Linked DNA regions of Tunturibacter gelidoferens. The protein of the gene in region 1 interacts with the protein of each later gene in a pairwise test. Links are inferred from orthologs where the notes say so. Each region holds a gene or a part of one and is shown in the gene's direction. Other genes may lie near its edges. The genes, in order: RBB81_RS20385 and RBB81_RS05890.

Region 1 (14,563 bases):
ATGACCGCAAGCCGAGCTCCGATCGAGCGGGGAAGCGACCCTCCTTCGGCTCGAAACCATTCGGCTCAAAGCCCTCTTTTGGATCGAAGCCGTCCTTCGGCAGCCGCCCAAGCTTTGGCAACAAGCCGGCGTTCGGCAGCAAGGCCCGCTTTGGCACCGATCGTCCCTCTGTCGGGGGTGACCGCTCCAGCTTCCGCCGCAGTGAAGACTCTGGCGACAGTCGCCCGCCGCGCCGTGAATACACACCGCGCCCACACACCGATGCCCCAGTAGGAGACAGCGACCGTCCGCGCAAGACCTTCTCCAAGCCAGGCACCTTCGGGCGCAAGCGTGAAGGCTTCGCAGGCAAGCCAAGCTTCGGGCGCGACAGCAGCGACTCCCGTCCGCCCCGCCGCGACTACGGCGACTCTCGCCCCCCACGCCGCGACTTTGCACCTCGTCCCGACGCAGACGCTGGAGAAAGCCGCCCTGCCCGTCGAACCTTCGGCGACAGGTCAGCCAAGCCCAGCTTCGGTGGACCCCGTAAACCGGGCAGCTTCTCTGCTCGCCCGCAACGCAGCTACGACGGCGGCGACCGCACCAACGGCTTCGCCCCACGCAAAAACTTCTCTCGCGACTCCGAAGACCGACCCCGCCGCACAGAGGGCCGTGCAGCACGTCCCGACGGTCCCCCCTTCCGCAAGTTCGACGCGCCTCGCACCCCACGTCCCAAGGGCGCCTTCGAAGGCAAATCCAGCGGCAGCTTCGGCGAGAAAAAGCCGTACAGCAAAACCGCCAGCAGCTTTGGCGCAAAAAAGCCGTACAGCAAATCCAGCGGCGGCTTCGCCGGCAAATCAACTACTGGCAGCTTCGCCGGCAAGAAACCGTACAGCAAATCCGCCACCACCGGAGCCGGCAAACCCGCCAGCACGTTCGACAAGTTCAAGGGCAACAACAAGCCCTTCGGCAACAGGCCTCCCGCCCGCAAATTCAAACGTGAGGAAGGGGACTAAGCCGGATGACGCAGCCGCACGAGGACTCCGCACCCGCAACGCAGCCTGAAACCAAAAAGCGCCAGCGTCCCGTCATCGCCATCGACGGGCCTGCTGGCGCCGGAAAAAGCACCCTAGCCGCCCATCTCGCCCGCCGCTTCGGATTCCTCAACCTTGAGACCGGCGCCATGTACCGCGCTCTCGCCCTCAAAGCCATCGAGAACGACTACGACTTCGATGAAGAAGCGCCACTCATGGAACTCGCCGCCCACACCCGCATCACCCTAGAGCCCCAACTCGAAGGCAACCGTGTCCTGCTCGACGGCATGGACGTCTCCCGCCGCATTCGCGAAACCGACGTCACCAACGCCGCCTCCAAAATCTCTGTCCACCCTCAACTTCGCGCCTGGATGGTCCAGCAGCAGCGTGCGCTAGGAGAAGCTGGTGGGGTCGTCATGGAAGGCCGCGACATCGGCACGGCTGTCTTTCCGGACGCTGAAGTCAAAATCTTCCTCGACGCGGCCCCCGAGGTTCGGGGCAGCCGCCGTTATCGCCAGGCCGCGCCCGGGTCCGATTCCGTTGGACCCACTGTCAGGCAGAACTCCGCGCGCCAAGCTCCCGATCCCGTCACGGCCGAGCAGCAGCGCCTCTCCGAAGAAGCCGTCCTCCGCGAGCTGAAAGACCGCGACTACCGTGATCGCAATAGGGCCGAATCCCCCCTTAGGGCCGCCGCCGATGCAGTGATCCTGGACTCGACCTCTATGACCCTTGACGAGGTCTTGAATCAGGCCGAGGAGATCGTCCGAACTCACCTCAAAGCGTAACGCTGCGTGACATCTAACATTGTCGATGCACGTTTGTCGAATCCATCCAACCCCGATATCCTCAAACAAGCCGAAATATTCACATTTTTTGCACCATAAATAGTGCAACCATAACTATTTAGGAGAATAAGTAAAAAAAACTTGGCAACTGTGCTAACCTTCACACATCGTTTGAAACAGATTGGATTTCTGCAAAGCTCGTACTGTACGAACCCCGATTTGGATCTAGCGGCAAATTCAATAGCAATAAGGAAATAGCGAACATGGAACAGGGAACAGTGAAGTGGTTTAACGATGCCAAGGGGTTTGGCTTTATCAGCCGTCAGAACGGCGAGGACGTATTCGTACACTACTCGGCGATCAATTCGAACGGTTTCAAGAGCCTTCAAGAGGGCCAGGCTGTACAGTTCAACGTGGTAAAGGGACCTAAGGGTTGGCAGGCGTCTGACGTCCAGCCTCTCTAGTCTTTAGCACTACGACTACAGCGACAACCAAGTTTTGCGGAAGGGATGGCCTCGGCTATCCCTTTGCGCGTTTCCCCCCTTACGTTTTGCTGCAAGCCATCCATCATCTCCACCGCGAGCTCGTCTCGCCGGCACAGACGCCGGAAGATCACTTTGGTACCGACTCCGGTGTAACGGAACTATCGACCGTGCTCATACCCGGCAGGATGGTCGACGTAGCCTTGAACTTCCGATAGTCCGATTCGACGGCTTCAATGTGGCCGTTGAAACCTAAAAACAGCAATGCTCGTGCAGATCCCTGGCCTTCGAATTTTGCCGGCAGCCATACCTCGCCATTAACCTTTCTCTGCTCCATTGAGAAGTTTGTCCCCTTCTGAATATTCGCCACCAGCCCACCACCGATCTTGAAGTTATTCACAAAGTGTCCTTCGGCCTTTACCAGCACGCGGTCCTGTTCATCGACCCACACCGTGCCCATCATGTCTCGAACCACCTCCTCGAATCTGGTTCGTGTCTTGGCCTTCGGATCGCCTGCATAGTCCGCCACAATCGTGTCCCTGCCATTCAACTGCACTCGTCGCGGACTGGTAAAGCTTCCCAACTCCAGCGCTCGCGAGGCCGTCATCAGCTCGTGCCCGCGCGCATCAGACTCCTTCCCCTCCTCATCGGCCTTCTGCCGCCTCTCCTTGGCCTTCTCGGAGTCCTTATCAATCCGTTCATTCTCTTTCTTTTGCTCGTCCGCGCTTAACTCTCGCCCATCCTTCTTTACCTGCCGGCCCACCGGCACTCCATTCGCCCAAAAGACCTCATACTCCATCGTCTCGGTCTTCTTTAGTCCACCATGCGAATCCATCCGCTGTTCCGTCACTAGAGACCGATACAGATAGTCCTTCTCAATCGCCTCTGCGGCTCTCTGATTCGTCTCAACGTCATGCATAAGAGCCGCAATATCCGGCAGCGGTCGTTCGCCAGGCTTCCCGTCCTCCGTTGCGGGAGCAGAAGGAGTTACTGGAGCAGAGGGAGGGGCAGCTTGTGCAGGCTCCTGGGCCGTTGGCTGCGCAACTGTGTTTGCCTGGCCCGGAAGCGTCAGAGCAAACCCCTCAGGCAAAGCCATCAAACCCACCACTACGAGCAAAACTAGAGCCCTGCGAGCCTCAACCACCATAACTTTCCACTATAAGCGGCAAATCACGACTGCGCTCCTCAGTGACTTGTCCATAGTCGGGAATCCAGCCCCTAACCCGCTGGAAAAAAATGGCTTACAACATCTCTACCAATAGTGGAAACGTTACCTGACGCGCCTCCAACACTCCAGAGCAAAAATATCGGCGGCGTCTTCTCGCTCGCTGATCTAAGAGGGTGCAACTTTATGGTCATAGCCTCTCGCGGGCCACTCAAGAGCGTGCACCCAACCTCCGAAAGGTCTAGCATAGATAGAGGACGCGCACCGCTCGCGAATAGATCTGAAGTGAGGAAGCAATGGCCACGAAGGCAGAGGCACTGACTGCAACAACATCCGCAGTTGAACAACACGAACGAGAGACAATCTTCGATATCTTCCGCCGCTGGGGCTACCTCCAGGCATCACTTGACCCTCTCGGTCAGTACCTTCCTCCCGAGCCATTTCCAACTCCCGCACCAGAAGGCGATATTGCGAAAGAAGCGCGCAGCTACTACTGCGGAACCATCGCCGCGGAGTTCATGCACATCCCCAGCAACGAACAACGTCAGTGGCTGCAGGAGCGCATCGAACAAGTTGCTCCCAAGCCTGATCAAGCATTGATCCTCACGCAACTCATTCGCGCCGACCTCTTCGAGCAAGTCATTCAGTCGCGTTACCTCGGCACCAAGCGATTCTCCCTCGAAGGAATCACAGCGCTGATCCCGTTCCTCGATCGCGTCTTCGCAGTCAGTGCGGGAACCGGCGTCGCCACGGCCATGATCGCGATGAGCCACCGCGGCCGCCTCAACGTCATGACCAACACCATCGGCCGGTCTCCTTCAGAGATCTTCACAAAATTCGAAGACGTCGATCCCCGCAGCACCATGGGTGGCGGCGATGTGAAGTATCACGTCGGCGCAACAGGCGAATACCACTCGCCTGACGGAAAAACCATCTCGCTCCATCTCGCCTCTAACCCAAGCCATCTCGAAGCAGTCGACCCCGTAGTCCTGGGACGCACCCGAGCCAAGCAGGAGCGCATCGGTAAAGATGGCAATGATCAGGTTCTGCCGCTGATCATCCACGGAGACGCAGCATTTGCAGGACAAGGCATTCTCGCCGAGACGTTGAACATGGCCACGCTGCACGGATACAACGTCGGGGGCACCATCCACGTCATCGTCAACAATCTCCTCGGATTCACAGCTGTCCCCGAAGAGTCGAACTCCTCGCGCTTTGCCACCGACATCGCGAAGCGTCTCCCCATTCCGATCTTCCATGTCAACGCCGAAGATCCGGATGCCGTCGTGCGAGTCGCCGCAATCGCTGCCGAGTATCGCAATCGCTTCCACTCCGACATCGTGGTCGATCTCGTAGGCTATCGCAAACACGGACACAGTGAAGTCGACGATCCCACCGTCACGCAGCCCCGCCGTTACGCCATCATCAAGGATCGCCCCGCGCTCTACCAGCTCTATGCAAAGCAGATCGGCATCGACCCCACCGCCGAAGTGCAGAAGGTCCAGCAAGAGCTCCTCGACGATCAAAAGACCGCGACCCATGCCGATCATAAGCCGCAGCTAGCCCAGCTACCCGCCTATTGGGACCCCTACAAAGGTGGCGAATGCGAGCCCGAGTATAACGTTCCCACCGGCCTGCCTGCCGAGCGCATCAACCAGCTGGTCACCTCGCTGACCTCATACCCAAGCGGATTCCATATCCATCCCAAGGTGAAGAAACTCTTCGAGCAGCGTCAGGAGATGGGCGCAGGCTCGCGGCTCTTCGACTACGGTATGGCCGAGCTCGTAGCCTTCGCCTCGCTACTGGAAGCCGGAGTCCCCGTGCGTCTAAGCGGACAGGATTCGCAGCGCGGAACCTTCAATCAGCGCCACGCCGTCATGGTCGATACTGAAACCGAAGTCCGCTACATTCCCCTCGCTCATCTAAACGAAACGCAGGGCAAGTTCGAGGTCTACAACTCGCTCCTCTCCGAAGCCGCGGTCCTCGGCTTCGAGTACGGCTTCTCCCGCGACTATCCCGAGACCCTCGTCCTGTGGGAAGCGCAGTTCGGCGACTTCGCCAACGGCGCGCAGATCATCATGGACCAGTTCATCGCCGCCAGTGAAGCGAAGTGGGGTCTCCTCTCCGGTATAGTCCTGCTTCTTCCACACGGCTACGAAGGCCAGGGGCCCGAGCACTCCAGCGCGCGTATCGAGCGTTACCTGCAGCTCGCCGCGAACGACAACATCCAGATCTGTCAGCCCTCGAATGCAGCGCAGTACTTCCATCTCCTGCGCCGACAGGCTCTCAGGCCATGGCGCAAGCCGCTCGTCGTCTTCACCCCGAAGAGCATGCTTCGCCACCCCGACGCTTCTTCAACCCTCGCCGACTTCGCCATCGAGCACTTCCAGAACGTACTGCCCGACAACGACGTAAAAAATCCGCGCCGCCTACTCGTCTGCAGCGGAAAGATCGGCCACAACCTCCGCGTCGAGCGCGAGAAACGCAAGGACTTCAGCGTCGGCATCATCTTCCTCGAGCAGATGTACCCCTGGCCCGAGCAGGAACTGCAGGCTGCTCTCGACCAGCACCCGGACGCACAAGAGATCATCTGGGTCCAGGAAGAGCCAGCCAACATGGGAGCATTCTCCTACGTGATGCCGTTGCTGCGGCGCATGTCCGGCGACCGCGCTGTACTCAGCGTCAAACGGAGTGCCAGTGCAACGCCAGCAACCGGTTCCGCCAAGGCTCACGAGATCGAAGAAAAAACCCTGATCGACCTGGCACTCGGCGCGGCCGTCTAATCACGCTGCAAAATCCGCGGGCACAGCCTTGGTTTCGGCTGTGCCCGTCGTCGTCCATGGCAACGAAAGTTTATTCGGCGACGTGTACCGCAACCTTTCTGCGGCGAATAAAGCCCGCAGCTGTCAGCAGCCCGCTCCCCAGCAATACAAAGTTGCGAGTCTCCGGGATATCAGGAAAGGCAGCCTTCCTGAAAACGACTGCATCATCGTAGTCTCCATCAAAGAGCGGAATGAATGAATCTTCCGCTTCAAGGTATCCATTGGAACTGTTATAGATCGCGGAGCCGTTTGGTACGGAGTAAGTCATCATCGAGCCGCTTCCCATCTGCGGCATTGTCGATGCGTTGTTCCTCATCTCGATAAACGGGTTAGAGATGGTGTCGGCAGAAGCGAGTTTGGCAGAAAATAGCGCGACAACCAACGAGGATGTAGCGCAAAACACACGTAGCGTTAACCTCATGGCAAGACCTCGGAAAAGTTTTTCAGAGAAGGGGCCTGCCCGAGTAAGGAGCACGCCGGCGGCCAAACGTGTTTCCTCCTCTTCCGGAAGCCTCGCAACTCGCCACACCATTATTTTCAAAGATTTGCGGGCTGGACTTTTATTGACTCCGTCTTCCATTTCCCCAACAACCGCAAAAAGCTGCAGGAACGAAAGAAAACAGTTCGATCCAGTATTACGGCTTCGTTTCAATAGTGCTCGCAACAGAGTGCGACGGTATCGGATTCGCAACCTCTCGCGCATAGATCTGGTACGTCGTCTTCGGCGGATCTTCATGCTGATGTAACGCACGCACGCGAGCGCGAATCGTCTCATCAGCCGCAGTAATCCTTTCGCGCGAACGCAGGTAATCCAGCCACGACTCCATCACGAAGGTCTCGTTCAGATGTTTCGGATCGATGGCGTCGCGGTAGATGCCCCATCGCATCGCGCCATCCCGCAGCCGCACGCCTCGAAGTTGATGGATCGCAGAGGTGAACTCCGCATAGTTTTCGATCGGCACGCAATACTCAATCGAAATTCGGACAGGCCCGTCTGTAGGCTCCGTATCGAGTGCAAGCTGTGGCGCAGGATGCTTCCATTGATACGGCGTGTGGTCAGGAAGCGGACCCTGCAGGATATGAAACCGTCTCGCGAATGGGAAGGTGATCAGCAAACCACACGCCGCTGTGGTCAGCGAGATCGTCGTCGATGTGTGTTCCGCGATGTACCCCCACAGAATCGCGCCGAACGCCATGCCTCCCTGAAAGGTCGTCATGTAGGTGCCCAGCGCGCGAGCCTGAACCCAAGCCGGCACCGCAAGCTGAACCGAGACGTTGATCGTCGACATAGTGCTGGTCCAGGCCGCACCCGACAAGACAAGCGTCGCGATCAGTATCGAGGGGCTGCGCACGAACGCCAGGACCAGCAGTACAACGACGTTGTAGAGCGTCGAAGTCGCCAGAATCTGATCCGCGGAAAATCGCTGCCGAATGCGATGAAGCGTAGTAGCCGCGATCACTGCTCCCAACCCCAGCGAGCCGTTCAAAATTCCATAACCCAGTGGACCCTGTTTCAGATCACGCTTTGCGACGACGGCCAGCAGCGACCAGATCGCAGAGATGAAGAACGTGTAGATGAACGCGCGCACCAGCGACGACTGCAGGTCCGGCGCGTATCGCACATAGCGCAGCCCCGAGCGGATCGAACCAGCGATGCGCTCCGACGGCAGCGCAGACTTGAACAGGGGAATCCTCTTCCAGTTCACCAGCACCCAGATCACGCCTGCGAACGAGAGTGCATTAAGCGCGAACACGGAGCCGGCCCCTGTGTAAACCCTCTGGAAGCCGGCAACCATCAATCCGCCGAGCGCTGGGCCCACCGCACGGGCCAGGTTGTTGCTCGCGGCATTGAGCGATACCGTATCCGGAATCAGTTCGCGAGGCACCAGCTCCGGCACAATCGCCTGCCAGGCTGGGTTGTTCATCGCTGAACCGATGTTGAGCAGGAACGTAAAGGCGAGCAGAGCCCACGGCGAGATGTGGCCTATGAAAGTAAGGATCGCAAGAATGCCCACCGAGCCGAGCATCCAGGCCTGCCAGAAGATCAGCAGCTTGCGCCTGTCGAAGATGTCCGCCGTTGCCCCCGCCAGCAGCCCCAGCAGCAACACCGGCAGACTGGCCGCGGTCTGCATCAATGCAATCAGCAGAGGCGACGCGGTCAGGGATGTCATCAGCCATGTGCCTGCAGTGTCCTGCATCCACGTCCCTACAGATGAGATTGTGCTGGCAATCCATCGGTCACGAAACAGAGGAATCTTCAGCGGTGCGAAGCCGTTGGAACTTGCCGGAATCGAGGCTTCAGGGGCGGTGTTGGGAGATTCAAGGGGCATCGCTCCGATTAGTTTACGGTGTGACGGTCACTCTTCGAGGATTTCAAAGAACGCGCCGAGGGAGATGATCCCATATAGTTCATGGTTAAAAAGGAAACCCACGCAGCGCGGTGGGGGCTGTTGCGTGGGTATTCCAGTAAAGCAACGAAGTGGGTGGACTTCGTTATGACTGACTCAACCCGAAGGGAGTCTTGCCACTCATTAAAGATAAAGGCAAAGGGGATAGGAGTCAATAGGCATTTGTGGGGAGTGCCTCGTTCTGGCGGGCATGTTTGACCATCTCGACCAAAACGGAACGGGTGTCACCGGGCGTGGTCGCCTCGCGGGAGAAGACGATGCGGGCGTCCTTGATCCCCGCCGAAGTAACGGCACGCACATGGAAGCCCAGACGGTCGACCGAGGTCATGGTTGCGGACTCGGCTTCGAGGTTTGCGTGGGCCTTCGTGAGCAGGATGAGGGCATCGCCGTGGTCGGCATTCATGTGGTCAAGAATGCCCTGCGCTGCCTCTGCAAGGGGGTCAGGAGAGGCTGAGGCGTACTCCGGGGCAGTAACCCAGCCCATGACGCCGAACCCGCCCACATAGTAGACATCCACCGGTTCCAGACGGAAGAAGGCGAAGTCCGTGAAGTCCACCCAGTAGTGGCTGTTGGGGTGGGCCTTCAGATAAAGTTCGCGAGCCTCGGGCTTCTCGTCGTCGGTGATTTGAAGGACGTTTCCAACGAGTGTGGCTCGCGCAGCGCCGAGCACGTCGCCATCGGCGGGTGGTTGGGTGACGAAGAGGCTGGCACGAGGGTCCGCCTTCAGATTGTGGGTGTGCATCGCCATCGTGCTGATCAGGAACAAGGGCCGACCTGCGGGGTCGAGTGCGTAGGGCATCAGGGAGCCGAAGGGGAAGCCAGGCTGCTTGCGGGAGACCGTCGAAAGGGTCGCTACGCTAGCCAGGTGGAAGAGGGTGCGGGCGCGTTCGGCGTGGCTGGGTTCGGGCGCCGGTGGCTGCGGATTGGGGTTGTAGGGTGCTGCGTGCTGATTCGACATAGGATCTGCTTCGCTCTCTGGGTGGTGCTTTCGTTGGGACCTCTGAAGGTCAATCACGATTCAAATAGAACCGGATCTCGGGAGATCTGACTCCCGGCTGGAGGGGGGAAAATAAAGTGCTGAAACGTGGCGTATTTTTCGTGACCGGAAATCGTGGTGTTTTCAGCCAGCATTTCACCACGATCTCACCACGTTTCTCCATCCGGAAAACCACGTTTTCGCACCTGCCTTTTGCAAAAACCCCTGCAAAAACGCTTGGCCACCACGCAGAAAAAAATACCGTATCGGCCGCTCCTAAAGTCTGCAGATCAGGAGTTCGCGCTCGTAGATCATCTCGGGGGGGAGATGATCGTGGAGGGCGAGGAAGAGCTCTTCGTGGCCCATGACCTCTTGTTTCCATTGCGCGCGGTCGACCGTTTGGAGGATGTCGAAGGTTTCACGCGGGAAGTCGATGCCCTTCCAGTTCATGTCGTCGAAGTGAGGGGTCCAGCCGATGGGGGTCTCTTTGCCCTGAGCGCGGCCGCGAACACGGTCGATGATCCACTTGAGGACGCGCATGTTTTCGCTGTAGCCGGGCCATAGGAAGCTGCCGTCGGGTGCTTTGCGGAACCAGTTGACGTGGAAGACGCGGGGCGTGGCGGAGAGGTTGCGCTGCATCTTGAGCCAGTGACGGAAGTAGTCGCCCATGTGGTAGCCGCAGAAGGGAAGCATGGCCATGGGGTCGCGGCGGACCTTGCCGATGGCGCCGCCGGCTGCTGCGGTGGTCTCTGAGCCCATAGTCGCGCCGATGTAGACGCCTGCAGACCAGTTGAAGGCCTGATAGACGAGCGGCATGGTGGTGGGGCGACGGCCGCCGAAGATGAAGGCGGAGATGGGGACGCCGTTGGGGTTCTCCCAGTCGGGGTCGATGGTGGGGCACTGGGCTGCGGGGGCGGTGAAGCGGCCGTTGGGGTGGGCGGCGGGTTGGCCGGTCTCCTTGGAGATGGCCGGGGTCCAGCGGTTGCCGCGCCAGTCGATGAGTTCGGCGGGTGGGGTGTCGGTCATGCCCTCCCACCAGACGCCGCCCTCGGGGGTGAGGGCTACGTTGGTGAAGATGGTGTTTTTGGCGAGGGTGGCCATGGCGTTGGGGTTGGTTTTGGCGCTGGTGCCGGGGGCTACGCCGAAGAATCCGGCCTCGGGATTGATGGCGCGGAGCTGACCGGTGGCGTCGGGTTTGATCCAGGCGATGTCGTCGCCGACGGTCCAGACCTTCCAGCCCTCGAAGCCGGCGGGGGGGATCATCATGGCGAAGTTGGTTTTGCCGCAGGCCGAGGGGAAGGCTGCGGCTACGTAGGTTTTTTCCGTGGTGCCGTCGGGGCGTTTGGGGGACTCGACGCCGACGATCAACATGTGCTCGGCCATCCAGCCTTCGTCACGGGCGATGTTGGAGGCGATGCGGAGGGCGAAGCATTTTTTGCCGAGGAGTGCGTTGCCGCCGTAGCCGGAGCCGTAGGACCAGATCTCGCGGGTTTCGGGGAAGTGGACGATGTATTTTTCGTCGTTGCAGGGCCAGGGGACGTCCTGCTGGCCGGGGGCGAGGGGTGCGCCGACTGTGTGCATGCAGGGGACAACGCGCTTTTCGTCCTTGTCGATCTCGGCGAAGACGGGTGCGCCGATGCGGGCCATGATGCGCATGTTGACCACGGCGTAGGCGGAGTCGGTGAGCTGGACGCCGATCTGCGACATGGGCGAGCCGATGGGGCCCATGGAGTAGGGCAGGACGTACATGGTGCGGCCGCGCATGGCCCCTTTGAAGAGGGCCTTTAGCTTCTTGCGCATGACGAAGGGGTCTTCCCAGTTGTTGGTGGGGCCGGCGGTGTCTTTGGAGAGCGAGCAGATAAAGGTGCGGTCTTCGACGCGGGCGACGTCGTTGGGAGCGGAGCGGGCGAGGAAGCAGCCGGGCCAGAGCTTTTCGTTGAGCTTGGTGAAGGTTCCGGCGTGGACGAGCTGGCTGCAGAGGAAGTCGTACTCGGCCTGGGAGCCGTCGATCCAGTGGATGCGGTCGGGCTGGCAGAGGTCGGCCATCTTTTCGACCCAGCGGATGAGGTGTTTGTTGGTTGTGGGTGGGGTTGCGATGGCGGTTTCGACGGCTATGGTCTTCATGGGTTGGCGCGATTTCCTTCGGGTACAAGTCTTCGCTTCTACCGTTGGGCTGTCAACCCTTGGTTGTGGGGGTGCTGGATTTTGGAAGATTTTGTCGGCGATTCGCTGATCCTGGGAGGGTTTGGCATGATGGCCGACCTGAGATTGGGGTTTAGGCCACATTCCGGTTCCCTGCGCTGGTAGACTTAAAGTTCTGCGCTGTGACTTCGCGCGACAAGTTCTCTCAAAGCGGCAAACCGCGACGAGCAAAAAAGGAAGAACAAGACAAAGTGGACCAGCAGACCAAACAAGCTCTCAAGCATGACCAGTTCGTCGATACGACTCAGCATGGCCTCGAATGGGCCAGTGAAAACCGCCGCTCCGTGATTGCTACCAGCGCTATTGTGCTTGTGGCGATTCTGATCGTGGTGGGTGGATTTCTGATCTATAACAGCCGCGCGAATCAGGCTTCGGTCGCCTTCGGCGCAGCTATGCAGGCTTATCAGACACCGCTCGCAGCGCCTGGGCAGCAGGTGCCTGCGGGTGTGAAGACGTATGCGTCACCGACCGAGCGTGCCAAGGCGGCCAATGACCTTTTTATGGGCGTTGCGGACAAGTACGGTATGACTCCGGATGGAAGGGTGGCTCGCTACTTCGGCGGCCTGACGTATATGGAAGAGGGCCAAAACGGTCCGGCGGAGAGCACGCTGAAGCAGGTGGCAAGTGGTTGGAATGGGGATCTTGCGGCGCTCGCGAAGCTTTCGCTGGCGCAGCTTTACCGCCAAACGGGGCGGGATTCTCAAGCTGTAGATATTTATAACGAGCTGACTGCCAAGCCGACGACCACGGTGCCTTCGGGGCTGGCGCAACTGCAGCTGGCGGAGTTGTATGAAGCACAGGGGAAGCCGGAATTGGCGAAGAAGATCTACGCGCAGCTGAAGGATAAAGATGCGAAGGGTGCTGCGGGGTCGCTGGCTGCTCAGAAGCTGAATCCTGCGCCGACGGGTCCTGCTGGACAGTAGTTCTTGGATGTAATTTGGGAGTGAGTTCGGGATGCCGGGGTTTCAGCCTTGGCATCCCGAATCTGCGTGTGGGGAAGAAGATTAGCCGTGGTCTTCGTCGTGAAAGAAGGGTGTGCGATCGCCTGCGGACTTCAAGGCTGTGGCGGCGTCGGTTCGCATTCTGGTTAGGATGCTCCACTGGTCGTTGACTTTTGGAGGCGCGACCCAGACCGGGAGCGGGAGGCGCAGGTAATCGGACAGGCCGTGGGCGGCCGGCTCGTAGAGCGCACGGATGGTGTGGAGACGTTTTGCAGCGGCGGGATCGCCACAGAGTCGGAGTTGATTTTCGCCTAGCGCCTCACAGAGATGGTAGAAGTCTTTGGAGGGGAGGCGGTCAGGGTCGGTGCGGGGTTTGCCGTCTTTTCGTTCGAGGACTTCGAAGACTTCGCCGATGTCGATGAGGGCGTGGCGGGACATGACGAAGGTGAGTTGAGCCTGGCGGGAGTGGGCGCCTTCGATGACTGAGATGAGGAGCGCGCAGGTGTCCAGGATGGAGACGAGGGCGGCGAGCCAGCTTTGGGTGTCGTGCTGGGAACGGTAGTAACAAAGAAGTGGGTAGGAGATGTGGGATTCGAGGATCTCGGCCGACCAACGCTCCCACTCCTCCAAGAGGTCGATGAGGGCTTCTTCGCTTCCTTCGAAGGCGTGGCGGCGGAGGAGCTCGGCTGCGTTGGGCGGGGAGCCGGCGCGCGCGTCGAGAAGGGCCACGTTGATTTCCCGCCGGGAGAAAGACTGATACAAAACGGGAAGGTAGCCGATGACGAGGGCGACGAAGCCGAGGCCTACGCCTGATTCAAAGATGATGAAGGCTCGTGCGAGCAGGCTGTGTGGGACGACGTCTCCCAGGCCAAGGGTGAAGAGGGTTGTGCCGCTGACGTACAGATCTGTGTCGAATTGTGCCCAAGCGCTGTTGGTGTGGATCATCATCGCGTCGCCGAACGGGGAGCCCAGGGAGAAGTAAAACAATCCGAAGCCGAAGATGAGAAGAATCGCCCAGAGGAGGAGAAGCAGGAGAAGGGAGAGGGGGCCGTAGATGCTGTAGATCTGCCCGCGGAGTTTTTTATCGGTGACGCGATCGGCCATCAGGACCCAGGGAACCCAGGTGGCGATGAAGAAGATGCGGGTGATGCGAAATCGTCCGGTGGGGCGGCGGGGAAGGATGATGGTCTGGAAGGCGTCGAGGGCGACTCCCAGGCAAAAGAGTATACCGGCGATGAATGCGGCGACTTGCAAATTGTGATCCTTAATCCAGTCGGAGTCAGCGTTCTGTCGTAAACCTTACCAGAGACTGCAGTTGCGATTCTCTGCGGATGGAATCGCAGCTCGTTGTTCGCAAACTTTCTTTTGCACAGCCTGCTGCGTGACCTTGTCTGGAGAGTGGAGTCTAAATCTTTAGAACGAAATCATTGAATTTTGATTCGACAAATATGTGTTTTGAAGCCTAGTCTTAACCCATCAGGCATGTGTTGACGTGCACACCCCAAACGATTCGCACGGAGGGCACCGATGAATCGAGTTCTGGTGGTTGATGATGACCGTCTGGTGGCCGACACGCTGACTCTTATCTTTGAGAAGAGTGGTTTCAAGGCGAAGGCCGCTTACTCCGCTGATCAAGGGTTAGAGTGTTCTCGCGAGTTTGTGCCTAACCTGTTGTTATGCGACGTGTCGATGCCCGGACGAGATGGACTTTCGCTGGTAAATGATGTGACGCGGGAGCTGCCCGCGTGTCGCATCCTTATGCTGACCGGTTT
Region 2 (14,389 bases), 3.4 Mb from region 1 along the record:
CTGGTTGTAGATGGTGAGCCGGGTCGGCGCGGTCGTGGGCTCCTGCGCCACGACATAAGAGAAGGCAAGCAGAGGCAGAAAAGCGAAACATCGGATCATGAGATATCCCTGGAGCACAGCATGAGTATGAAAACACACTGTTAGACGGAGAAGAACAGCAAACATGGACAACAAGCTCATCTAAATTCTGTCCTGCCGGACGAGCGCCCTGCGCGGGCAGGGGTCACTTCGTGACCCACAATTGCTTCGCGAGGTGCTCCCGCTGGTCGCAAACTAAATTCCGTGCCGACTAACGGGAGGCCCTGTGCAAATGACCCGCCAAGACCGGTACACAAGTCACGAAGTGACCGCCGCCCGCGCAGGGCGCCCGTCCGGCAGGACACACACGCGTTTCACGCTCCAATGAGAAAATAGAAACACATGCTCCAACTCTCAGCAGCCGGCAAACGCTTCGGCCAAAAACTCCTCTTCGAAGACGCGAACTGGCTCATCAACCCAGACGAGCGCACAGGTCTGGTCGGCGGCAACGGCACCGGCAAGTCCACCCTTCTCAAGATCATAGGCGGCATCGAGTCCCTCGACTACGGCACCATCACCCGCAACAAGGGCGTCACCCTCGGCTACCTCCCGCAGGACGGCCTCGCCCTCCGCGGCCGCACCGTCTTCGCCGAGTGTCTCTCCGTCTTCGACCACCTCCACGAGCTCGAGCGCGAATCCATCGCCCTCACCACCGTCCTCTCCGAAGCCGACCCCAAATCGAAAGAGTACGCCACTGCCGCCGAGCGCTACTCCGACATCGCCGACCAACTCCACGTCCACGACATCTACAACCTCGACTCGCAGGTAGGCGCAGTCCTCGGCGGCCTCGGCTTCTCCAAAGAAGACTGGGACCGCAACACCGAAGAGTTCTCCGGCGGCTGGCAGATGCGCATCGCCCTCGCCAAGCTCCTCCTGCAAAAACCATCCCTCCTCCTGCTCGACGAGCCCACCAACCACCTCGACATCGAGTCCCGCAACTGGCTCGAAAACTACCTCCACGACTACCCCAACGCCTACATCCTCATCTCGCACGACCGCTACTTCCTCGACGTCACCGTCAACAAAACCGTCGAACTCTGGAACAAGCGCATGCACACCTACCACGGCAACTACGAGAAGTACGTCGCGCAAAAAGAAGAGCGCCGCACACAACTCATGTCCGCCTACAAAAATCAGCGCGACCGCATCGAAGCCCTCGAAGCCTTCATCAACCGCTTCCGCGCCCAGGCCACCAAAGCAAAACAGGTCCAGTCCCGCATCAAAGAACTCGAAAAGATCGAGCGCATCGAGGTCCCCGAAGACGAGTCCACCATCCACTTCTCCATCCCGCAGCCCCCGGCCAGCGGCCGCACCGTGATCGAAGTCAACAACCTCAAGAAGATCTACCCCACGCCCACCGGCGGCGAAAAACTCATCCTCGACGACCTAAGCTTCACCATCGAACGCGGCGACCGCATCGCCCTCGTAGGCGCAAACGGCGCAGGCAAATCCACCCTCATCCGCCTCCTGAGCCGTCAGGAAGAGCCCACCGCAGGAACCATCCGCGAAGGCCACAACGTCCTCTCCGACTTCTTCGCGCAAGACCAATACAAAGTCCTAGACCCAAACGCCGGCATGCTCGACGACATCAGCGGAGCCGCACCCAAAGTCCCCGTCGTCGAACTCCGATCACTACTCGGCTGCTTCATGTTCTCCGGCGACGACGTCTTCAAAAAGCTAGGCGTCCTCTCCGGCGGGGAGCGCAACCGCTACGCCATGGCCAAGATGCTCGTCTCGCCCTCCAACTTCCTACTCTTGGACGAGCCCACGAACCACCTCGACCTCCGCGCTAAAGACGTTCTCCTCGACGCCATCCGCAACTTCACCGGCACGGTCCTCTTCGTCTCGCACGACCGCTACTTCATCGACGGCCTGGCCACCCGAGTCTTCGAGGTCGAAGACCGCCGCCTCCACATCTACCCCGGCAACTACGAGGACTACCTCTGGCGCAAACAGGGCGGCCCCGAAAAAGTAACCGAACAGATCACAAATTCGCTCGCCGCAACACCCACACCTTCCCCTGTAGTCGAAATCCCAGCGCCAACCACCGAACCTGTACTAAACGCAAACATCAAACGCCTCAACCCAATCAAGCTCAAGCAACTCGAAGACCGCCTCCGACACGCTGAAGAAGAGATCCCCCGCCTCGAGTCCCTCATCGCTGCCGCCGAGGAGCGTCTAGGAAACTTCACCTCCGCCGATCAATCCCAGAGAGACGCCGCCGAGCTCGACGAACTCCGCACAAAACGCACCAGCCTCCTCACCGAATGGGAAGAACTCTCCCTCACCCTCGAAGAGCAGCAACTAGCCTGAGCGCCATCGCACTCCTCAATACCCGGATTTCCACCAAACAAATTGCCCTCCCACCGAAGCCGCACAGTCTCACCGTGACCTGCGCAGTGGAGAACCCGCCTTCTCTACCACCGTAGTCAGAACTAAATCTAAAGAGCATGACGCGAAGCTCACCCTCCCGTGCTACCGTGTCTGCACCTCCAGAATTCGAGATTTGCTCTCTCGAGGAGACACAAGCATCCCGATCGGGACCACCGACCGGCCCAAACCAGCAACCGTCCTATTCCACCTGCATCTCCTTCGCTCGTCTGCTGTTGCCGAGGAGTCATCATGAGACCACTCTGGAAGTCGCTCTCTCGCACATCCGCCATCACCCTCGCTCTCCTGGCCACGCTCCACGCACAGGCGCCCACACCCACCCAAACCGCCCTCACCATCTCCCCTTCCACCGCCGGAACCAACACAGCCATCGTCCTCACCGCGAGAGTCACCTCCGCCGGCTCTCCCGTCCATCCCGGCCTCGTCCTCTTCTGTAACGCCAACGCCGCCCACTGCGAGGACGCCGCCATCCTCGGCACCGCCCAGCTCACCTCCGCCGGCACCGCAAAGCTGCACCTCCGCCTCAGTCCCAACACCTACAGCCTCAAAGCTGTCTTCCAGGGAACGCCTCACAGCCTCGTCCCCCGCGAGCCCAGCACCTCTGCCGCTCAGCCCCTCACCATCACCGGCCTCAGCGAATCCTCCATCGGCCCAGTCACAGCAACCACTCCCTCCACCGGCCGCTACAACCTCTCCGCCACCGTCGGCGGTCTCGGCACCTCACCCCTCACCGGCACGGTCTCCTTCTCCGACGTCGTCCACAACGGCACCCCCCTCACCCTCGGCACCACCTCCATCAACGCCCTGCCCACAAAGGCGCAGCTCTCTCCCTTCACCCTCGCCACCTACACCAACTCATTCCTCCAGGTCCTCTCCGGCGACTTCAACGACGACGGCCTCGCCGATCTCGTCACCCTCGCCTACGACGCTAACCAAGACATAAATCTCGGCACCAGCAACCTCGTCACCCTCCTCAGCAACGGCGACGGCACCTTCCGCTCCACCACCGTCCCCCTTACCACCGAGTTCCCCCCCGCCTTCGCCTCCGGAGACTTCAACGGCGACGGCATCCTCGACCTCGCCGTCTACGACGCCTTCTCCTGCAGCATCACTCCCATGCTCGGCAAAGGCGACGGCACCTTCACCGCCCAGACCCCAACTTCCATCCCCTCCTGCGTCGGCCCACCCGTTCTTGTAGCCGACATCAATGGCGACGGCATCCCCGACCTCATGCTCTCCGGAAGCCAGAGCTTCAGCAATCCGGCTATTCTCCTCGGCAAAGGCGATGGCACCTTCACACTCTCGGTCCCTGCATCCAGCTTCATCACCTGGCCCCCCACCGTACTTCGCGACCTCAACGGCGACGGCATCCCTGACCTCATCACCACCTCCGAGAACTACACCTCGCCCGGCATCTATCCCATCCTCATCTACACCGGCAACGGCGACGGCACCTTCACTCTCAAGTCCTCCATTCCCTACCCGCACTACGTCAACTCGCTTGACGTAGCCGACTTCAACGACGACGGCATCCCCGATCTCATCGTCGCCAACAGCGACAGCACCCTCGACCTCCTCACCGGCAACGGCGACGGCACCTTCGCTCTCAAAGCTCCCATCTCCCTGTCCGGCGCCACGCCCTATCAAATAGCCGCAGCCGACTTCAACGGCGACGGAAAGGAAGACGTCCTCATCGCCTCACCCGCAAATCTGAAGATCCTTCTCGGCAACGGCAACGGCAGCTTCACCTCGCCGCCCATCTCGCAAAACACCTTGTCCTATCAGGGCTTCACCCTCGGAGACTACAACGGCGACGGCATCCCCGACGTAGCGTCCCTTCTCTACAACAACAACCTCTCTACCACCGTCTTCACTCAGCTCGTCGAGCACACCAAACAAGCCACCATCGACAACATCCCCCTCCAGCCCGACACCGATCACGTCGTGACAGCCCACTACTCCGGATCGACCGACTACAAGCCCAGCACCTCCCCGCGCTTCGATCTCATCACCTTCCCCAACGTCACCGCGAAGCTCCACTTCACCAGCACCGGCTTCGTCTATAGCCGCGTCACCAACACCTACAGCGGAACCCTCACCGTCACAAATACCGGCAGCTCTGCCATCGCGGGCCCCCTCCAGATCGGATTCACCAACCTGCCCGCAACCATCACACTCGCCAATCCCACAGTTCCAAAGAACGAAGGCTTCTTCACCATCCCCGGCGGACTCCTCCCGGGCAAATCCGCGCAGATCCTCGTCCGTTTCAACAACCCCTTCAACGCCAGCATCACCTACACCCTCGTCGCTTACACGGGAGCGCTCTGACATGAAAACCGCCTCAGCCACCAAGACCCCACGCAGCTTCCTCGCCCATACAGCCGCTCTCCTTGCCGTCCTCATCCTCTCTTGCGCCCCTTCGGCTCACGCGGACACCTACTCCATCTCCATCGACACCTCAACCCTCCCCAGCGGCGACCAGTTCGAGTACTTCCTCGATCTGCAGTTCAACCCCGGCCAGCTTCCCGGCACGCAACTCGCCTACGCAGACGCCTCCGTGCCCACCTGCTGCATCAACTACGGCTTTTCCCTCACCGGAGACGTCTCCGATGGCTTCGGCGGTGGCCCCACCGACATCAGCTTCGACAACCAAACCCCCTACAACGACGCCTTCGGCAGCATCTATCTGCCCTCAGCCGGTGTTCCCATCACCTTCACCGTCGGGCTCAGCGGTCCCGCAGTCGACTCCCCCAACGGCACCTCACTCTCTGGCAGCACCTTCGCCATCAGCCTCTTCGACGACAATATGGCGCCCATCCTCACCGCAAATCCCGACGGCTTCCTCGGCCTCCTCAACCTGAACACCAACGGCACCGTCACCACCCAGACCTTCCTCGACGCAACCGGCGGCCCATCCGCCATCACCATCACCGATCTCACCCCGCCGCCTGCGGTGCCAGAGCCCAACACTCTCGTCCTCCTCGCGACCGGTCTCACCGGAACTCTGTCACTCGTCCGCAGAAGAGTCCGAAGCTGACCTTCAACCTCCTCGCCCGAAGCTCAATTCGCCAAAGACCCATCGAGATCCCGACAACCAAAGACTGTCTGCGCAAGAGAAAACCGTCCGGCGGTATATGCTTCTCTAGTTCTCGGAGGCAACCGATGGTTCTTCGCAAAGCAGTCCTGATCCCGTTCGTTCTTCTCTGTATCGGGCAGTCGCCAACCCTGCGCGGCCAGTCCACTCTCGCCGCAACCCCACCAATGGGCTGGAATAGCTGGAATCACTTCGCAGAGCATGTCACCGACGCGGACGTCCGAACCGCAGCTGATCTCATCGTCTCCACCGGCATGCGCGACGCCGGGTACATCTACGTCAACGTCGACGACACCTGGCAGGGCACCCGCGACGCCAACGGAGAACTCCATCCCAACGATCGTTTTCCCGACATGAAGAAACTCGGCGACTACATCCACTCCAAAGGTCTCAAGTTCGGCATCTACTCCTCGCCCGGCCCCAAGACCTGTGGAGGTTTCGAAGGCAGCCTAGGCCACGAGGTCCAGGACGCAAAGATGTACGCCAGTTGGGGCGTCGACTTTCTCAAGTACGACCTCTGCTCCATGCAGGACCCCATGCGCGAGCTCACGGCAAAGAACAACGGCAACACCGATGCCGCCTTCAAGATGATGATCGACGCCTATCGCAAGATGGGCGACGCCCTCAAGGCGACCAACCGCCCGATCTTCTACAGCCTCTGCCAGTACGGCGTAGCAGAAGTCTGGAAGTGGGGGCCGGAAGTCGGCGCACAGATGTGGCGAACCACCGACGACATCAACGACACCTACGGCCGCATGACCATCATCGGCCTCGAACAAGCTGATCTCGCTCCCTTCGCCGGACCCGGTCACTGGAACGATCCCGACATGCTCGAAGTCGGCAACGGCCACATGACCACAGACGAGTACCGAACCCACATGAGCCTCTGGGCACTCCTCGCCGCGCCTCTGCTCGCCGGCAACGATCTCAGCAAAATGTCCCCCGAAGACAAGAGCATCCTCCTCAACAAAGAGGCAATCGCAATCGATCAGGACTCCCTCGGCAAGCAAGCCACCCGCCTCTACCAGCGCGGAGACTTCTCCGTCTGGACCAAACCCCTCGCCGACGGAAGAGTAGCTGTCGGCCTGTTCAACACCGCTGGCGACTCACGCGACGTAGCTGTCGACCTGACTCAAATCGGCTTCGCTCAAGGGGCGACTCTCCACGACGTCTGGGAGAACAAAGATCTCGGGAAACACACCGGCATCTACTCCCGCAATATCCCAAAGCACGGCGTCGCCCTACTCATCCTGAGCAAATAAAGGCTGGCCTCAGTCCGCCCATCCAGCCCAGCAATCGCGCCTCATCCGTTCCCAAACGGGGCAGTCATCTGCCCGTGGGGCCTTCGTCCGGCCCAAGGGCCTTCATCCTACCCCATGGGGCTTTCATTCTGATCCAAAGGGCCGCCATCCGTGTCCCCACAAGGGACCGCCATGCTGCCCCAAAAGGCCGTCATCCCGTCCCCAAAGGGACCCCACCTTAAAAGGGCCGTCATCCTGAGCGCAGCGAAGGATCCCCGCATTCGTCGTTGCCTTTGTTCTTACCTCCACTGCACGAATGCCCCGTCGCAATTTCGCACCAAATGGAAATCCGAAATTCCTCAAAATCATGACGCACTCTCAGACCGAATAGCCCGCGCCGCAATTGTAGCCGGGCTACTCGAAGATCCAATTCAGAATCCAACCCTCTGAAGACAAGCGAGATCGACGAGGCTTAGCCATTCCAACCAATGACCCGCTATCGAAACTTCTGAAACCTGCCGTAACTCTTACCGTCCTGGCCGCCTGCCTTCTTGCCGCGTCGCCCATCCACGCGCAGGAAGCGTCGAAGAAGCAGGACAAGCTCCTCACCCACGAGTCAGGCTTTCTGACCGACGAGACCTACTCCAGACTTCAGCCCGACCGGACAAACGCCGACTGGCTGATCTACTTCAAAAACCCGGACGTCTTAAGGAACTCCGACACCTTCGTCCTCGACCCCGTCAAAGTCTTCTTCTTCCCCGAAGTCCAGCAGAAAGACATCAACCCGGCAGACCAGACCAAGCTAGAGGAATACTTCACAAAGGCCATCAGGGACGAACTCGAGGCCGGCCGCTACAACCTCGTAACCGAGCCCGGCCCGGGCGTCATGGTCTTGCGCTTCGCCATCACCAACGTGGAGCCCAATGGCGCCAAGACCAACGCAGCCATAACCGGAACCACTGCCGTGGCGACCCATGCGGTCGCGCCCGGCGCAGGCGAACTGGTGCCGCGACTGAAAGTCGGCAAAGTCTCCATCGAAGGCGAGATGGTCGACTCCGCTTCCGGAGAGGTGGAGATGGCCTTCATGACCAGCAAGAGCGGTCGAAGGTTCTTCAGCGGCCTCAAGGCCTTCGAGAAGTGGGGCGACATCGACGCCGCCTTCCGCTCCTGGGCCAAGAACTTCCGCCAAAGACTGGATAAAGCCCACTCCTCCTGAAGCCGGGAAAAAAGAAGTCAAAAAAAATCTCGAAAAGTTGGCGTGTTTTTAAACCACCACAAAACAGCCATCCGCTCACCACGTTTCACCAGCAAAAACCACGCTTCCACCACCCAAAAACCACGTTTTGCGCCCACATTTTTCGCAAAACCCCCACCAAAAACCACCCCAGAAAAATTATCTTCCCTCACGCAGCCGAGCCGCCAGCCTCTCCGGCAACCCAGCCATCAATATCCTTCCCTGCGCCGCCGTCAGGTCATACGGCACGCGATGATAGATAATCTCCCGCGCCTCCGAGTCATAAATCACAAACGCCGCCCGCCAGTCCGAATCCCTCGGCTGCCCAACCGATCCCGGATTGATCAGATGCCGAGTCCCCTCTGGAATCAGCATCTTCCAGCTCTCCGCCGCATTCCTCGTCCTGAACTGCATCCTGATCTCGTGCCAGTCATGACCTCTCTGCGAGAACCCACCTTGCAGATGCGTATGCCCAAAGAATGTGATCGCAGTAGCGGCCTGCTGCAGCGGAGCCCACGCATCCCGCATGCTCAAAATGTACTGATCCTCGTTCAGTGGAGATCCATGCACGCACGTCACGCCCGGCTGCTCCGGCACCACCGGCCCCTGCGGCATCGCCTTCAGCCAAGCCAGATTCTCTTCGGTCAATTCAGCCTTAGTCCACTCCGCCGCAGCCCGCGCCACAGGATTAAACCCCACCGCCGAGGTCAACCCGCAGCACACCCGGTCATGATTTCCGCGCACATTCACCTGTGCCCTGTCGCGCATCAGCGCCACCACTTCATTCGGGCTTCCGCCATACCCCACCACATCGCCCAGGTTCCAAAGCACGTCATACGGCTCTGCTGCGGCAAGAACTGCGTTCAATGCTTCGAGGTTCCCGTGAATGTCTGAAATCACCAGCGCGCGCATACAGTCAAATTGGCCCCAAACCACATAAGGCACAATTCTCAAGTCTATAGACATTCACCCGTTCAGGGAAATCACCCAACTCCGTCCGTCAAACCGAAGCCAGTGGCTTCGACCGGTCCGTCTTCATCGTCGGAGCCGAAGCCAGCAGCCTGCGCGTATAAGCATGCTGCGGATTCAGAAACAACTTCGCCGCCTCCGCCTGCTCCACAATCTCGCCACGCTGCATCACCGCAACCCGATCTGCCACCTGCGACACCACCGCCAGATCATGCGAGATAAACAGCATCGCCAGTTCATGCTCCCTCCGTAACGCCTTCAACAGCTCCAGAATCTGCGCCTGCACCGTCACGTCCAGAGCCGTCGTCGGCTCATCTGCGATCAGCAGCCTCGGCCGATTCACAATCGCCATCGCAATCAGAATCCTCTGCCTCTGCCCTCCCGAAAACTGGTGCGGATAGTCCTTCGCCCTGCGCTCAACATCCGGCAATCCAACCTCTTCCATCGCCTCCAGAACCCGCGCCCTCACCGCTCTCCGCCCCATCTCCGGATGATGCGCCGCCACTGCCTCGCCAATCTGAGCACCCACCGGCATCACCGGATTCAGCGCCGTCATCGGCTCCTGAAAGATCATCGCAATCTCTCGCCCACGACGCCTCCGCATGGCTTCTTCAGACAGCGCCAGCAGATCCTCCCCATCGAATCGAATCGCCCCGCTCACCCGCGCACTCTCCGGCAACAACCTCAGCACCGCCAGCGAGGTCGCCGACTTCCCAGACCCCGACTCCCCCACCAATCCCAACGTCTCACCGGCACTGATCTCGAACGAAATCCCTTTGACAGCCTCATGCCGCCCAAACCCCACCGACAACTCTCTGACTTCCAGCAACATCGCAGAACCCATACCATGCATGGTAGCGAACATCCTCACCACCGGTCGCTCCACTTCAATTGTCCCTCCCGCAGTCAAGTAGGACTTTGACCCTCAGATAGCGTCTAATCTCGATGACAGGCCTATGAGACACATCCCCCATCGCATCCTCTTTGCCGCCTTGATTCTCACCGGCCCCATCTGGGCACAGATGCACAAGGTCGCCAAACCCGAACAGGTCGTCCGCGCAGTCGGCGTCTACGAGTGGACCGGCGACTTCGCCAAACCCACTGCCAGCCGCCTCATTCCTGTCTCTCTCTTCATCGATGGCAAGCTCGAAGACGCCGGCATTTACGTCGCTCGCCCCGTACCCTTCGCCCTCCTCAGCGGCAACGTCTACGAACTCCAGACCGCCGGCATCGACAAAGGCTATCTCGATCTCGCCTATGCAAAACACCTACAAGCCGTCGAGGCCACCGGCGATCTCGCCTACGACGACGGCTGGTTCGGCTACGGCAGCGTCAAGCCCCTCGCCGCGCCAAAGAAAGCCGCAGCCCTCAAGCCCTCGAAGACCCTGCCCGTCCTCACCGGCTCCAAAGGCGACACCAGCCATCAAGCCGACGCTAAAACCAGTACCGACGCGAGCAACAACGACGACCCGAATCGCCCAACGATGAAGCGCCGATCCGACAACTCAGCCGCAGACGCCTCCAACTCAGGCACTCCCTCCGCTTCAACAACCTCTACAGGCTCAACCTCTGCGGACGACCCAGATCGTCCCACCATGAAGCGCCGCTCCGACAGCTCGACCTCCGACACCACAACCGCATCAACCGGCAGCACTCCCGCCGACGACCCAGACCGTCCCACCATGAAACGCAGATCGGACAGCGCTGACACCTCGGCCACAGCATCCAGCACTCCCAACTCCACTCCCGACGATCCCGACCGTCCCACCATGAAGCGTCAAACCTCGGACACCCCCACCACCGACACCGGATCGACAACCGCCAGCGCCCCTACTCCATCCGACGACCCAGACCGTCCCACCCTCAAGCGACACTCCGCCGAAGACGCAAAGAGAGCGCACGACACCAACTCGGTCGCAGGGACTGGCAACCTCAACGACGATCCCAGCCGCCCCAACCTCCATCGCGGCAAGCCCACCAGCGCCATGACCGAAACCGATCTACCAAAGCTCGTCGGCATCCCCCAAAATCTGCACCAGATGGTAGCGGTCTCTGACGCGGCCAACCGAGACCCCCACCCCTTCACTCTCGAGTGGCAGGACGACGCCCAGCACAAAACCGTTCTCGCCAAGATGCAGGCCATGGCCCAGGCTCAACTCGCCGCATACGCCTCACCGGGCAAACCTCCCGCCGCGCCCCCCGCCGCCACAGTAAAGAAGACGACAACCACCACGCGCACCCACCGAGCTACACCCACTCCCCCATCGATCCTTCTCTCTGACGAAGAGCTCAAGGCTTACACCCTCAGCTACGGCGGCGCCGCAACCTACGTCTACTCCGCCCACACCGCGGGTACGGGAGCAGCTCTCCGCTACGTCACCATTGTCGCTCAGGACAACGGCCTCGGCGAACTCAAGCCAGCCATCCAAAGTGTCACCGACGCAGCCCACCTCGACCGCACCCCTCTCATGCGCTTCGTCGATGTCGTCGACGCCGAGGCCAGCAACCGAGCCAGCCTGCTCTTCGAGCTGCGAGGCCAGAACGCTCGCCAGTTCGGCCTCTACCGCGTCATCGCCTCGCACTCCGAGCAGATCTTCCTTACCGGCACAACACAATAAATTCAGCAGTCCACCAACGCATCTTGTCCAACAGGCTTGAGCCCCACTCGTCACAGGAGTAGCCTAACCCTGTACCGGTTTCAGCTTAGGAGGTCTCCATGCGAAACCTTTCCGCCTCAATCCTGCTCCTAATCGCTTCTGTCCCTGTTCTCGGTCAAAACCGGATCATCTCGTTCGACCCCAGCTCAGTCAACTTCGATCCAAAGTACCTTTGTCCTGTCCAGTTCATCGCCCAACGCCAATCGATAGCCACCATACGTAGCGCAGGAGACGAGCGCAGCCACGATCTATCATCCGAGGCCCTCCACGTCGCCATAAAGCACTACGGAGGACCCCCAATCCTCTCTCTGGAAGCCACGCTCCACGCTGTTCCGTCCGACCCAAGGATCCTTCCAATCGGCGCGGACCCCAGCGACCTCACGAAGACCTTCCAGATTCAGCTCGCACCCGGCAAAAATGACCTCACCAGCTTCGACGTGTCAATGCCGGGGGTGGGCTCTCTGCGCTGGCTCGATGTCACTTCCATCGCCTACTCCAATGGCACAAGTTGGCACGCCTCAAGCAAATCCGAGTGCCGGGCCATCCCCTCCAGCTTCGTCCTGGTAGGCAATAAGCAATAACGGCCGCGAAGAGTCCCCAGATGAAAATTTACAGCGGGATATTGCCATGCTTCCTGGCAGGATTTTTCTCTCGCTTCGTAGCCAGCATATCGAGCGCGGAGTTCAGCCGTCTGCGGGTCTCACTAGGCCGAACCACCGCATCGATGTATCCTCGCTCCGCCGCCACATAAGGGTTCGCAAACCGCTCGCGAAACTCCTCCACCTTGTCCTTGCGAGCCTCAGCGAGAACCGCCAGCTTCTCTTCTTCCGTAAACGCCTTCCCCTGTGGCCACATCGCCTCAGCCCGGCGCACGGTCGAATCAAGCTCCCGTTTGTAGACGATATTCACCGCGCCCTCTGGCCCCATCACCGCGATCTCCGCCGTAGGCCAAGCCAGATTTAAATCCGTCCGCAGATGCTTCGAGCTCATCACACAGTAAGCCCCACCATAGGCCTTGCGCGTAATCACTGTAAGCTTCGGAACCGTCGCCTCTGCGAACGCATACAGCAGCTTCGCTCCATGACGAATGATGCCGCCATGCTCCTGCTGAATTCCCGGCATGAACCCCGGCACATCTTCAAACGTAATCAGCGGAATATTGAACGCGTCGCAGAATCGCACAAACCGCGCACCCTTCACACTCGCGTTGATGTCCAGGACGCCCGCGAGAAACGCAGGCTGATTTGCAACGATCCCCACCGGCCGCCCCGCCATCCGCGCAAACCCCACCACAATATTCCGCGCGAAGTGCTCGTGCACCTGAAAGAAGTAGCCATCATCCACCACACGCGAGATCACATCCACCATGTCGTAGGGCTGGTTGCTCTCCTCCGGAATGATCGTGTCCAACGCAGCATCCGCACGCGCCGGATCGTCCTGCGTCGGCCTCCTCGGCGCGTCGTCGAGATTGTTCGAAGGCAGAAAACTCAACAACTCCCTCACCGTAGCCAAGCACTCCTGATCGTCGTGCGCCATAAAATGCGCCACGCCGGAGATCTCGTTGTGCGTCACCGCACCGCCAAGCGCCTCTTTGGTCACATCCTCGTGAGTCACCGTCTTGATCACGTCCGGCCCCGTCACGAACATGTAACTCGTCTTCTCCGTCATCACCGTAAAGTCAGTAATCGCCGGCGAATAAACCGCGCCCCCGGCACAAGGCCCCAGAATCGCCGAGATCTGCGGTACAACTCCACTAGCCAGCGTGTTCCTCAGAAAGATATCCGTATACCCAGCCAGCGAAACCACGCCCTCCTGAATACGCGCACCACCCGAGTCATTCAATCCCACTACCGGCGCGCCCACCCGCATCGCCATATCCATAATCTTCACGATCTTTGCGGCATTCGCCTCCGAGAGCGACCCACCAAACACCGTAAAGTCCTGCGCAAACACAAACACCACTCGCCCATGCACCCGTCCGTAGCCGGTAATAAATCCATCCCCCGGCACGCGCTGCTCAGCCATGCCAAAATCAGTCGCCCGATGCGTGACGAACTTATCTGTCTCCTCGAACGTGCCCTCATCCAACAGAAAATCGATCCGCTCCCTCGCCGAAAGCTTGCCCGACTTCCTCTCTCGCTCGCGTCGTTCCTCGCCGCCGCCCTCTTCCGCGATGGCATGGCGCGCGGCAAGCTCCGCGAGTTTACGTTGATGATTGAGTGACTTTGCCACAGGGATGTCTGCTTGAACCGGATGCTCAGCTGCTGCCATAGAACGGAATTCTAGCAGCGAGCCGCCAGTGCAGTCCTTCTATCGAGAAATAGACTGGACAGCTTCCATCCCGAAGTGATTACATCGACACCCTACCTCGAAGGGAGGATGCCGGAATGTTCAAGTCATCCGACTGCGTCGCAATTCACCTGCAGGACATCACGGCAGCCGAGAACTTCTACACCAACGTGATGAAGTTCACCCTCGTTAATCGCTCCGAAAGCCACCTCGAATACGACACCGGACTCTTCCGCCTCTGCGTCGATCGGGAGCTCAATGCTCGGCCACCACTCCCGAACTTCACCGTTCCGGACATCGGCAAAGTAAAGACAGGCCTGGTCGCAAACGGCTGCGTGATTCTTCGTGAAAGCCATAACTGTCTCAACTTCAGCGACCCCTTCGGCATCACCTATGCCATCGTCCAGGCGTGAGAACGGGAGCAAATAAAAGGCGA

Evidence for each region.
Region 2: the proteins of RBB81_RS20385 (region 1) and RBB81_RS05890 interact in binary tests that used the Escherichia coli proteins (3 or more experiments, as listed by UniProt). The link is inferred for Tunturibacter gelidoferens from one-to-one orthologs.

What each region holds. Positions count from the first base shown.
Region 1 is NZ_CP132938.1:4,712,738-4,727,300, reverse strand. What follows is about bases 3,403-6,481. They hold RBB81_RS20385 (2-oxoglutarate dehydrogenase E1 component), read left to right. Parts: upstream 3,403-3,738; coding sequence 3,739-6,225; downstream 6,226-6,481. Other genes in these bases: RBB81_RS20380 (hypothetical protein), read right to left, coding at 6,296-6,481; RBB81_RS20390 (hypothetical protein), read right to left, coding at 3,403-3,424. Outside these bases: RBB81_RS20405 (hypothetical protein), read left to right, coding at 1-992; cmk ((d)CMP kinase), read left to right, coding at 998-1,795; RBB81_RS20395 (cold-shock protein), read left to right, coding at 2,059-2,259; more of RBB81_RS20390, read right to left, coding at 2,408-3,402; more of RBB81_RS20380, read right to left, coding at 6,482-6,916; RBB81_RS20375 (MFS transporter), read right to left, coding at 6,900-8,594; RBB81_RS20370 (HugZ family protein), read right to left, coding at 8,824-9,630; RBB81_RS20365 (phosphoenolpyruvate carboxykinase (GTP)), read right to left, coding at 9,925-11,772; RBB81_RS20360 (tetratricopeptide repeat protein), read left to right, coding at 12,042-12,773; RBB81_RS20355 (potassium channel family protein), read right to left, coding at 12,855-14,045; RBB81_RS20350 (response regulator), read left to right, coding at 14,319-14,563. UniProt on the Escherichia coli protein: E1 component of the 2-oxoglutarate dehydrogenase (OGDH) complex which catalyzes the decarboxylation of 2-oxoglutarate, the first step in the conversion of 2-oxoglutarate to succinyl-CoA and CO(2).
Region 2 is NZ_CP132938.1:1,266,475-1,280,863, reverse strand. Bases 1-2,905 are described here. They hold RBB81_RS05890 (ABC-F family ATP-binding cassette domain-containing protein), read left to right. Parts: upstream 1-420; coding sequence 421-2,391; downstream 2,392-2,905. Other genes in these bases: RBB81_RS05885 (FG-GAP repeat domain-containing protein), read left to right, coding at 2,701-2,905; RBB81_RS05895 (DUF4139 domain-containing protein), read right to left, coding at 1-99. Also shown: more of RBB81_RS05885, read left to right, coding at 2,906-4,797; RBB81_RS05880 (NF038129 family PEP-CTERM protein), read left to right, coding at 4,799-5,506; RBB81_RS05875 (glycoside hydrolase family 27 protein), read left to right, coding at 5,632-6,825; RBB81_RS05870 (DUF3313 domain-containing protein), read left to right, coding at 7,229-8,020; RBB81_RS05865 (hypothetical protein), read right to left, coding at 8,038-8,211; RBB81_RS05860 (metallophosphoesterase family protein), read right to left, coding at 8,198-8,950; RBB81_RS05855 (ABC transporter ATP-binding protein), read right to left, coding at 9,039-9,851; RBB81_RS05850 (hypothetical protein), read left to right, coding at 9,964-11,625; RBB81_RS05845 (hypothetical protein), read left to right, coding at 11,724-12,245; RBB81_RS05840 (acyl-CoA carboxylase subunit beta), read right to left, coding at 12,274-13,935; RBB81_RS05835 (VOC family protein), read left to right, coding at 14,052-14,366. UniProt on the Escherichia coli protein: Genetic data indicate it may be involved in ribosome assembly or function.